DNA from 2 places in the Streptomyces speibonae genome. Region 1 is predicted to be linked to the other one. Evidence: riboswitches for the same ligand, from Rfam matches in the RefSeq annotation. Region 1 holds a riboswitch; the other holds the start of a gene.
The links. Region 1 has a riboswitch for cobalamin ahead of AC5L3C_RS08765 (iron chelate uptake ABC transporter family permease subunit). Riboswitches for the same ligand answer to the same signal wherever they lie in the genome.
Positions count from the first base shown of each region.

Region 1 (5,166 bases):
GAACGAGGTCAACCTCGTCGGCGACGCCCGCGAGACCCTGCGCCGCCTGCTGCCCAAGCTGCACCGCAAGCAGGACCGGGCCTGGCGGGAGAAGACCGAGAAGAACGTGGCCCGCTGGTGGGAGATCATGCAGCGCCGCGCCGCCGTCGGCGCGGACCCGGTCAACCCGGAGTACGTCGTGCACGCCCTGGACGGCAAGCTCCCCGACGACGCCATCCTCACCGCCGACTCCGGCTCGGCCGCCAACTGGTACGCCCGGCACCTGCGGCTGCGCGGCCGCATGCGCGGCTCCCTGTCCGGCACCCTGGCCACCATGGGCCCCGGGGTGCCGTACGCCATCGGCGCGAAGTTCGCCCACCCCGACCGGCCCGCGATCGCCCTGGTCGGCGACGGCGCCATGCAGATGAACGGCATGATGGAGCTGGTCACCGCCGCGAAGTACTACCGCGAGTGGTCCGACCCGCGGCTGATCGTGGCGGTGCTGAACAACGGCGACCTCAACCAGGTCACCTGGGAGATGCGCGCCATGTCCGGCGCCCCCCAGTTCGAGGAGTCGCAGCACATCCCCGACCTCCCCTACGCCGACATCGCCCAGCGCATCGGCCTGGACGGCGTACGCGTGGAGAAGCCCAAGCAGGTCGAGGCCGCGTGGGACCGGGCGCTGGCAGCCGACCGGCCCTTCGTCATCGACTTCCGCACCGACCCGGCCGTCCCGCCGATCCCGCCGCACGCCTCGCTCGACCAGATCGAGGCGGCGGCCACCGCGATCCTCAAGGGCGACAGCGACCGCGGCTCGATGGTGAAACAGGGCCTCAAGGCCAAGGTCCAGGACCTGCTCCCCGGCACCCGCCACCGCGACGACCGGCCGGGCGCCGGCAAGCACGACAGCACCGGGGAGAACACGTGACGCGGGCCCCGTCACGAGGACGGGGCCCGCGGCCGCCGGTGCGCGGGACGAACGTCAGCCGCTGACCGTGATGTTGGAGCTTCCGCTGCTCTGGAAGCCCTCGGTGGCCATGATCATGTAGTACCGGAACTCGCCCAGGTTCATGCCCGCGCGCGCCCAGGCGTCGAAGTGGTTGCCGGTGGTGATGGTGCCGGAGCCGATCACCTTCGACTGCCGGACGCTCCAGTACTGGTCGAAGGTGCGGGTGCCCTCGACGGAGGGGGCGTTGTAGCGCGTCGTCTTGTAGATGTCGTACGTGCCGCCGTCGCTGTAGACGGTGCCCCGGTGCTCGCCGGTGGGCCGGTAGCTGCCCCAGTTGTCGACGATGTAGTACTCCACCAGCGGGTTCGACGTCCAGCCGTAGAGACAGCCGTAGCCGTTGCCCGACGGGTTGAAGTAGCCGCTGTAACGGACCGTCCTGCGCCCGCCGTTGCCCCAGCCCTTGCCCGCGACGAAGTTGCCGCAGTTGGTCCACTGGGTGCTGTAGCTGCCGCCGCCGTTGAGCGTCATGGAGACGGAGCCACCGCCGTCGGTCCAGAACGAGTAGTACATGCCGTCGTAGCCGGTCTGGTTGGTCGTGATGGTGGTGGCGGCGTGGGCGGTGCCGGGCAGCAACAGTCCGGACGCGGTGGCGAGCGCGGCGGTGCCGGCGCCGAGGAAGCCGCGCCGGCTCAGGCCGCCGAAGGGAGCGGGGTTCTGCTGAAACTGGTCCTGCTGCGTGCCGTCCTTGTGCATGCGTCCTCCCGATGAAGGCTGGTGGGGGGCGGGCGGCCGGGGCCTGCCCGCGGGCCTTGCAGGGAAGTCTTCGGAGACCGCCATGAGCCTGTCAACAGTTTCGACCAAGTTTCGGAAACATTTCCTTCACATGGAGAGGGTTGAGATGTGGCATATTCGCAGTTCAGATAGCCTCCTACGCGACTCACCTCCTTCAGCGCATGGTGATGTGAATGCATAACACCGCAATCAAGAGAGCAGAGGGCGAAACTTTCGGACACGCGTGCCGAGGCGCGAGGGGGCGTGCGCGTGAAGCTCCGCCCATGCGCCCTTTTGCCCTGAGCCGGGCGGCTCGCAGGATCACCGGTTCATCACCGCGACGGGAAACAGGAAGCCGGTGCGAATCCGGCACGGTTCCGCCACTGTGACCGGGGAGTTGCCCCCGTCCACACGCCACTGCGCACCGCGCGGGAAGGCCAGGGGGAGGAGCGTCGATCCGGGAGTCAGGACGCTGGCCTGCCGCGGGCCCGATCCGAGGAGCGCGGACTCCCCAGGAGGCTTCACGTGTACGACGGCATGTCCCGTCCCCCGCTGTTCACCCCTGGACGTGGCCCGCTTCCGGGCCCGCATGTTCGTGCTGCTCTCCCTGGTCACCGGCGTCATCGTCGCGGCGTGCGGACCGATCGGCTTCGTCGGCCTGATGCTGCCGCACACCGTCCGCCTCGCCGTCGGCGGCGACCACCGCCGCGTGTGCCGGCGGCCGCGCCCTTCCTCCCTCCCCCCGAGTGAACACGGAAGGGGCCCGCGCGAGCGATCACTCACGCGGGCCCCTTCGTCGCGCCTGCCGTGAAGGGTGAGAAGACGATCACGAGCAGGACGTCTGTCGCGGCTACAGGCGCAGAAGCAGACTGTCGCCCCGCTCCTTGGCCGCGGCGTACCGCTTCGCCACGTCCTGCCAGTTGACGACCTGCCACATGGCCTCGATGAAGTCCACCTTCTGGTTCCTGTACTGCAGGTAGAAGGCGTGCTCCCAGGCGTCGAAGACGAGGACGGGGGTGGAGCCCTGCCCGACGTTGCCCTGATGGTCGTAGACCTGCTCGACGATCAGCCGGCCGCTGAGCGGCTCGTGGGCGAGCACGCCCCAGCCGGAACCCTGCGTGGTGGCGGCGGCCTTGGACAACTGGGCCTTGAAACCGGCGAAGGAACCGAACGACTCGGTGATCGCGTCGGCCAGTTCCCCGACACCGTCCCGGGCGAGGGGCTCGCCGCCACCACCGTCCTTCGGACCGGTCATGTTCTGCCAGTAGACCGAGTGCAGGATGTGCCCCGAGAGATGGAACGCCAGGTTCTTCTCCAGGCCGTTGACCGCCCCCCACGCCTCCTTGTCCCGCGCCTCGGCCAACTGCTCGAGGGTGTCGTTGGCCCCCTTCACATACGCCGCGTGGTGCTTGTCGTGGTGCAGCTCGATGATCTCCGGACTGATGACCGGCGCGAGCGCCGAGTAGTCGTACGGGAGCTCCGGGAGCGTGTAGAGCGCCATGCCCAAGGTCCGCCCTTCGACGTTATTGCAAGTTATGTGCAACTGCATCATACCGGCAAGTGTGGCGGGCCGTCGTACATGAGTGGGACTGGAGGAGGATGGCCGCCCAGGGCCAGGCGGCTTCGTATCCGGACCACGCAATGGCCGCCGGTCGCGAGCTCGCCAGGCGGAGGGAGACGATTCACTCCCGGTGGTCAGTGATGAACGTGTGAATGACCTGAGTCAGGCGGCGGCGGTCCCGCTCCGTCAGATGTGAGGCCTCCCCCACCTGTGCGAGGAAATAGCTCAGGCTCGCAGTGCAGATGTCTCCCTGCCGGTCCGGCAAGCTGCATGAGATGGACTTCCCGGCCGGATTCCCCTGCGTGACGGTGGACACGAACAGCGCGACCGTGTCATAGCGGGAGTCTCTGCCCCAGAGATACGAGCTGGAGCCGGCCTGAACCCGGACGAGCGAGGCATGCAAGTTGCGGACACCGGTCGACAGAGGGGTCACCTCTTCATCCGGCGGTTTGGTGCAGTCCGCGCCTGGTGACAACCGGGCGACCTCGGGAAGGTACTCACAGCCGTAAACCGACGAGTAGGCGGCCCCGGCCGGGGCGAATGCTTCCGACACCCCCGAACGGCCGTCGTCCGCCCCCATGAAGAAGTGGATGCTGCTGGCTCCGAAGACGAAGTGACAGGTCCCTGTTTCGGGACCGAGTATGTACTGCACGGCGTCACCGCGTCCGGCCCGTATACCGGCGACGGCCGCCCCTCGGGGAAGAGTCAGTGGGCTCGGCAGACGGACGGAGTCCGGTATGGGGTCATCCGTGGGTACGGCGTAGGCGGACCTGTTCTCGCAGGTTCGGACATGCACCACCGTCTCCACGGCGCCGTCCGTGGCGGAACGGCCGGAGGACGCGGGCGGGTCGGGGCGCTCCGGTGAATCGGAGCAGCCTGTGACGAGCAGGACGACGGCCAGGACCGCCGCGCCCACCAACCCGGCCGCGTGTGATCTCGGGCCAGGTCGTCGGGCCGCCCACGAACCACTGTCTGAGAACCAGTCCGGCCGCACTCCGTGCATGAAAGTGACTGCTTCCTCGTCAGGACCGCACGCCGCTTCCGCAGCGGCATCCCGTCAGCCCTTGCCACCTGATGCCCAGTTGAAGACGCAAGGGACCGCCGTCAGCGGTTTTCCAACGCGTGCCGAAGAAACGGTGAGCCGGGTCGGACACTGCACTGTCATGGGAACTACTGGCAGGTTACAACGGTATGCGAGAGGACCAACAGTGGTGCAACGGAGGCGAGTTGATGCAGTCGGTGGACAGATTGCCCTTGGAGGACGGCGGGGAGATCGTGTTCGAAGTGGTGCCGGGTACCGTCCGTCCGGCCGGGGAAGGCCCGGTGCAGGCCGGGAGGGTGACGGACGCGGTGAGGAGGGCGCCGGCGACGCTGCAGGAGGCACTCCGACCGGTCCGGGACATGACGCGTGCCGTGGTGACGCAATTGCGGGATGCCGGACCGGCCGAGGTCGAAATCGAGTTCGGACTGGACCTCTCAGGTCAGGTCGGCGTGATCGTCAACAAGGGTGAGGCGGCCGCTCACTTGAGGATCAGAGCCTTGTGGCGGGGTGAAGCATGCACGGGCGACGGCGTGCGAGCCGAATAGATGTCGGCCCACGAGAGCCGCTCCGCTCCCGGCGCCGGAGAGCCTCAGGACCTGCCCAGGGGTGCGGGCTCGGGTGCGGCTCCGGCCTCCGCGGTGGCCGCTGCCGTGGCGCAGATCGTTGCCGCGGACGGCGCAGTGACAGGTGCAGGGTTCCTGGGAGGCGAGAGCCTGGTCATCACGTGTGCTCACGTGGTGCACATGGCCGGCAGCGGCCCCGGCGGCCGGGTCACCTTGTGCTTTCCTCACCTGCCGGATGCACCACGGGTCGAAGGAACAGTTCTGGCCGATGCATGGCGCGCCCCGGAGAAGGAGGACATCG
Region 1 is NZ_OZ480260.1:1,997,294-2,002,459, forward strand. It holds gene AC5L3C_RS08755 (thiamine pyrophosphate-requiring protein) at 1-907, shown strand, start outside; gene AC5L3C_RS08760 (glycoside hydrolase family 11 protein) at 962-1,681, opposite strand; cobalamin riboswitch at 2,026-2,177, shown strand; partial or broken gene AC5L3C_RS08765 (iron chelate uptake ABC transporter family permease subunit) at 2,262-2,411, shown strand; gene AC5L3C_RS08770 (superoxide dismutase) at 2,550-3,200, opposite strand; gene AC5L3C_RS08775 (hypothetical protein) at 3,382-3,912, opposite strand; gene AC5L3C_RS08780 (CU044_2847 family protein) at 4,491-4,847, shown strand; gene AC5L3C_RS08785 (nSTAND1 domain-containing NTPase) at 4,848-5,166, shown strand, end outside.

Region 2 (5,166 bases), 720 kb from region 1:
GCGATCCGGGTCGCCGGGCGGGACCGCAGGTAGTACGTGGTCTTCAGGCCCTGTTTCCAGGCGTAGGCGTACATCGAGGAGAGCTTGCCGATGGTCGGTGTCTCCAGGAACAGATTGAGCGACTGCGCCTGGTCCAGGTACGGCGTGCGGGCGGCGGCCATGTCGATCAGACCGCGCTGCGGGATCTCCCACGCCGTGCGGTACAGCCGGCGCACCTCCTCGGGGATCCACGCGAAGTCCTGCACCGAGCCGCCCGCCTCGCGCAGCGCCTCACGGGTGCGCGCGTCCCACACGCCGAGCTGCTTCAGATCGTCCACCAGGTACGAGTTGACCTGGAGGAACTCCCCGGACAGCGTCTCGCGCTTGAACAGGTTGGACACCTGCGGCTCGATGCACTCGTACACCCCCGCGATCGACGCGATGGTGGCGGTCGGCGCGATCGCCAGCAGCAGCGCGTTGCGCATCCCGGTGGCCGCGATCCGCGTCCGCAGCGCCGCCCAGCGCTCCGGCCAGGCCGGCTCGACGTCGTAGTGGTCGGGGTGCAGCACGCCTCGCGCGGTGCGGGTTTCCTCCCACGCGGGCAGCGGGCCGGCGCGCTCGGCCAGGTCGGCGGAGGTCTCGTAGGCGGCGAGCATGATCCGCTCCGCGATCCGCGTGGACAGGGCCTTCGCCTCCGGGGAGTCGAAGGGCAGCCGCAGCTGGAAGAAGACGTCCTGAAGGCCCATGGCGCCCAGACCGACGGGGCGCCACCTGGCGTTGGAGCGGCCCGCCTGCTCGGTCGGGTAGAAGTTGATGTCGACGACCCGGTCGAGGAACGTCACGGCCGTGCGCACCGTGGCGTCGAGGCGCTCCCAGTCGATGTCCCCCTGCCGCACGAAGGCGCCGAGGTTGACCGACCCCAGGTTGCAGACCGCGGTCTCCCCGTCGTCGGTGACCTCGAGGATCTCCGTGCACAGGTTCGAGGAGTGGATGACATGGCCCGGGGCCGCCGTCTGGTTCGCCGTCCGGTTGGCCGTGTCCTTGAAGGTCATCCAGCCGTTGCCGGTCTGCGCGAGGGTGCGCATCATCCGGCCGTACAGCTCCCGCGCCGGGAGCGTCCTGCGCGCCAGGCCCTCGGCCTCGGCGGCCCGGTACGCCGCGTCGAACTCCTCGCCCCACAGGTCGACCAGCTCCGGCACGTCCGCGGGGGAGAACAGCGACCACGGCCCGTCGTCGGCCACCCGGCGCATGAACTCGTCCGGCACCCAGTGCGCGAGGTTCAGGTTGTGCGTACGGCGGGCGTCCTCACCGGTGTTGTCGCGCAGCTCCAGGAACTCCTCGATGTCGGAGTGCCAGGTCTCCAGGTAGACCGCCGCCGCGCCCTTGCGCCGCCCGCCCTGGTTGACCGCGGCGACCGAGGCGTCCAGCGTCTTCAGGAACGGGACGATGCCGTTGGAGTGCCCGTTGGTGCCGCGGATCAGCGAACCCCGTGAGCGGATGCGGGAGTAGGCCAGACCGATGCCGCCGGCGTGCTTGGAGAGCCGGGCGACCTGGTGGTAGCGGTCGTAGATGGAGTCCAGCTCGTCCTTGGGGGAGTCCAGCAGATAGCAGGACGACATCTGCGGGTGCCGGGTGCCGGAGTTGAACAGGGTGGGGGAGGAGGGCAGGTACTCCAGGCGGCTCATCAGCGTGTACAGCGCGGCGACCTCCTCCACCGAGCGCGCGCTGTCGTCCTCGGCGAGACCGGCGGCGACCCGCAGCAGGAAGTGCTGGGGCGTCTCGACGACCTTGCGGGTGACCGGGTGGCGCAGCAGGTAGCGGCTGTGCAGGGTGCGCAGGCCGAAGTAGCCGAAGCGGTCGTCGGCGCCGGGGTCGATCAGCCCGTCGAGCCGGTCGCCGTGCCGCCGGACGAACGCGGCGGTGCGGTCGGCGATGAGCCCCTCGCGGTGGCCGGTCGCGACGGACCGGGTGAACGACGTGACGCCCTGGGCGGCGGCCTCGGCGCGGATGCCGAGGGTCAGCAGCCGGGCCGCGAGCCGGGAGTAGGCCGGGTCCTCGGAGATCAGCCCGGCGGCCTCCTCGGTGGCCAGTTCCCGCAGCTCCGTCTCGTCGGCGTCCGCGGACCGGCCGCGCAGCGCGGCGGCGGCGACCCGGCCGGGGTCGGCGTCGGGCAGGTCGGCGGTCAGCTCGGTCAGGGTCCGCAGCAGCGCGGCACCGGGGCCGCCGCTCTCCTCGGGCACGTCGATCGCTGAAGCCGGATCGGCTGGCGCGATGGTCACGTGGGGCTCTCCCTCGCTCGGCACGGGGCCTCGAAGAGCGCAGGGGGCAGCACACGAGCGCACGCGGCGCCGCGTCCACCGGCCCATTCCGCGAGGCCCGGACGTCGGGGCACCCGGACCGGACGGCCGGGTGCACTGTCGGCAGGTCCTCGGACTGACGCCCATGCGCCCGGAAGCGGGCAGGCATGGGTACACCGTTGCGGGACAGTTCCGGATTCACACCGGATTCCCCTGCGACGACAGCGAGCATGAGCATACATCTTGTGCCGGGTGTCGCCGACAACCCCATATGTTGTGCCGTGCTGGTGTCAGAGCGTCAGCTCGTAGGTCATGAGCGTGATGTCGTCCAGCTCCGGCAGCGGGTTCCAGTCCCGCTCCGGGGTGCGGGTGAAGCCCACCCGCTCGTAGATGCGGTGGGCGGCGTGCATGGTGCGCTGGGTCGACAGCACGATCCGCCGGCGCCCCCCGATCGCCCGGGCCCGCTCGACACAGGCGCGCACGAGGGCCTCCCCGGCGCCGCGGCCGCGGCCCGCGCGGGCCACCGCCAGCATCCGCATCTCCGCCTCGTCCGGTGCCGCTATGTCGGCCATCGGCCCGGGGCCCGGCACGAAGGTCACCCCGCCCAGCAGCGCCCCGCGCTCGGTGGCCACCAGCACCTCGGCCGCGGCCGCCCGCTTCGCCACGTCACGCAGTTCGTCGAGATACCGGTCGCTCTCCCCGAAGTCCAGCAGTCCGTCCAGCAGATACGCCTCGGCGGTGATGTCACCGAGTTCCTCGTACTCCCCGGGCCGCACAGGTCTGATGACGATGTCCATGGGGGGAGTGTGCCGGACGGGTACGGCGACGGGCCGCCGGAATTCTCCGGCGGCCCGTCGTTCCAGAGCGGCTGCGGCGTCAGTGGCTGCTGCTGCCCGCCGTGGCCGGCGGGAGCTCCACCTGGACGCCGGCGTCGCCCGCGTCCACCGTGTAGTCCTCCGGCTTGGTCTGGTCGATGCCCTCGGGCGCCTTGAGGGCCCGCATGACGAAGGTCAGGACGACCGTGACCACGACGTTGAGCACGAAGGCCGTGAGACCGATGTAGCCGATCTCGCCGATGCCCGGGATCTCCTCCGACGACCCGCCGAAGTGCTTCTGCGTCGGCGAGGAGACACCGTAGGCGGCGGCGGTGCCGTAGATCATGCCGACCGCCCAGCCGCCGATCAGCGCCCAGCGGTGGAACCAGCGGGTGAACAGGCCGCCCACCAGCGCCGGGAAGGTCTGCAGGATCCAGATGCCGCCGAGCAGCTGGAAGTTGATCGCGACCGTCTTGTCCATGGTCAGGACGAAGAGCAGGGCGCCCACCTTCACCAGCAAGGACACGATCTTGGAGACCTGGGTCTCCTGCTTGGGCGTCGCGTCCGGCTTGATGAAGTCCTTGTAGATGTTGCGGGTGAACAGGTTCGCCGCCGCGATCGACATGATCGCCGCCGGCACCAGGGCGCCGATGCCGATCGCCGCGAAGGCCACGCCCGCGAACCAGTCCGGGAACATGTTCTCGAACAGCTGCGGAATGGCCAGCTGGCCGTTGCTGACCTTGACCCCGGCCGCGATGGCCATGAAGCCCAGCAGGGCCAGCAGCCCCAGCATCAGCGAGTACAGCGGCAGGATCGTGGTGTTGCGGCGGATCACCTCACGGCTGCGCGAGGACAGCGTCGCGGTGATCGAGTGCGGGTACATGAACAGCGCCAGCGCGGAGCCGAACGCCAGCGTGGCGTACGTCCACTGGCTCGCCTCGCCCGGCACCAGCGAACCGCGCGGCGCGCCGGTGGCCGGGTTGGTCTCGCTGTAGGCCTCCCGCGCGGAGGCGAAGATCTCGTCGAAACCGCCCAGCTTGATCGGGATGTAGATGATCGCCACCACGATGACGATGTAGATCAGGGTGTCCTTCACGAAGGCGATCAGCGCGGGGGCCCGCAGACCCGACGAGTACGTGTACGCGGCCAGCACCGCGAAGGCGATCAGGATCGGCAGGTCCTTGATGAACCAGTTGGTGTCCTCGCCGCCGCCGACGCCCATCACGTCGAGCACGGCCTGGATGCCGACCAGCTGGAGCGCGATGTAGGGCATCGTCGCCAGGATGCCGGTGACCGCGACGGCCAGCGACAGACCCTTCGAGCCGAACCGGCCGCGCACGAAGTCGGACGTCGTCACATAGCCGTGCTTGTGCGACACCGACCACAGGCGGGGCAGGAAGGTGAAGATCAGCGGGTACACCAGGATCGTGTACGGCACCGCGAAGAACCCGGCCGCGCCCGCCGCGTAGATCGCCGCGGGTACGGCGACGAAGGTGTAGGCGGTGTACAGGTCGCCGCCGAGCAGGAACCAGGTGACCCAGGTGCCGAACGACCGCCCGCCCAGACCCCATTCGTCGAGGCTGTGCTCGTTCTCGGCCTTGCGCCAGCGCGCGGCCATGAACCCCATGGCCGTGACGAGCAGGAAGAAGAAGATGAAGACGGCGAGTGCCACGCCGTTGACGCCGTCGTTCACTGCGACGCACCGCCCTTCGAGGCCGAGCGGGCGCGCTGGTCACGCTGCCAGAGCTTGTAGGCCGTCATCGTCAGCGCGGTGGAGATCAGCACCCACAGCATCTGGTACCAGTAGAAGAACGGGATACCGATGACGACGGGGTCGGTCTTCGCGTACGAACCGACCCACAGCATGGCCACGAACGGTGCGACGAGACAGAGGGCGATGACGACGCGCACGGGCGTCACCACCGGCCCTCCCGGGTTTTCTGGAGCTTGCGACATCGGGCGGCTACCGTCCCCTCACTGATCACCGGCTGCAATGCGCGGAAATGTAGGTCAGTGTGCGGCGCGGTCGGAACCCCTCCTCCGCAGAGCGGTATTCAGGCGCCGCCCAAACGAGA
Region 2 is NZ_OZ480260.1:2,712,928-2,718,093, reverse strand. It holds gene AC5L3C_RS11980 (ribonucleoside-diphosphate reductase subunit alpha) at 1-2,258, opposite strand, end outside; cobalamin riboswitch at 2,382-2,554, opposite strand; gene AC5L3C_RS11975 (GNAT family N-acetyltransferase) at 2,567-3,073, opposite strand; gene mctP (monocarboxylate uptake permease MctP) at 3,153-4,784, opposite strand; gene AC5L3C_RS11965 (DUF3311 domain-containing protein) at 4,781-5,047, opposite strand.
Region 2: it holds a riboswitch for cobalamin, as region 1 does, so the genes downstream of both, AC5L3C_RS11980 (ribonucleoside-diphosphate reductase subunit alpha) here and AC5L3C_RS08765 (iron chelate uptake ABC transporter family permease subunit) in region 1, are expected to answer to the same signal.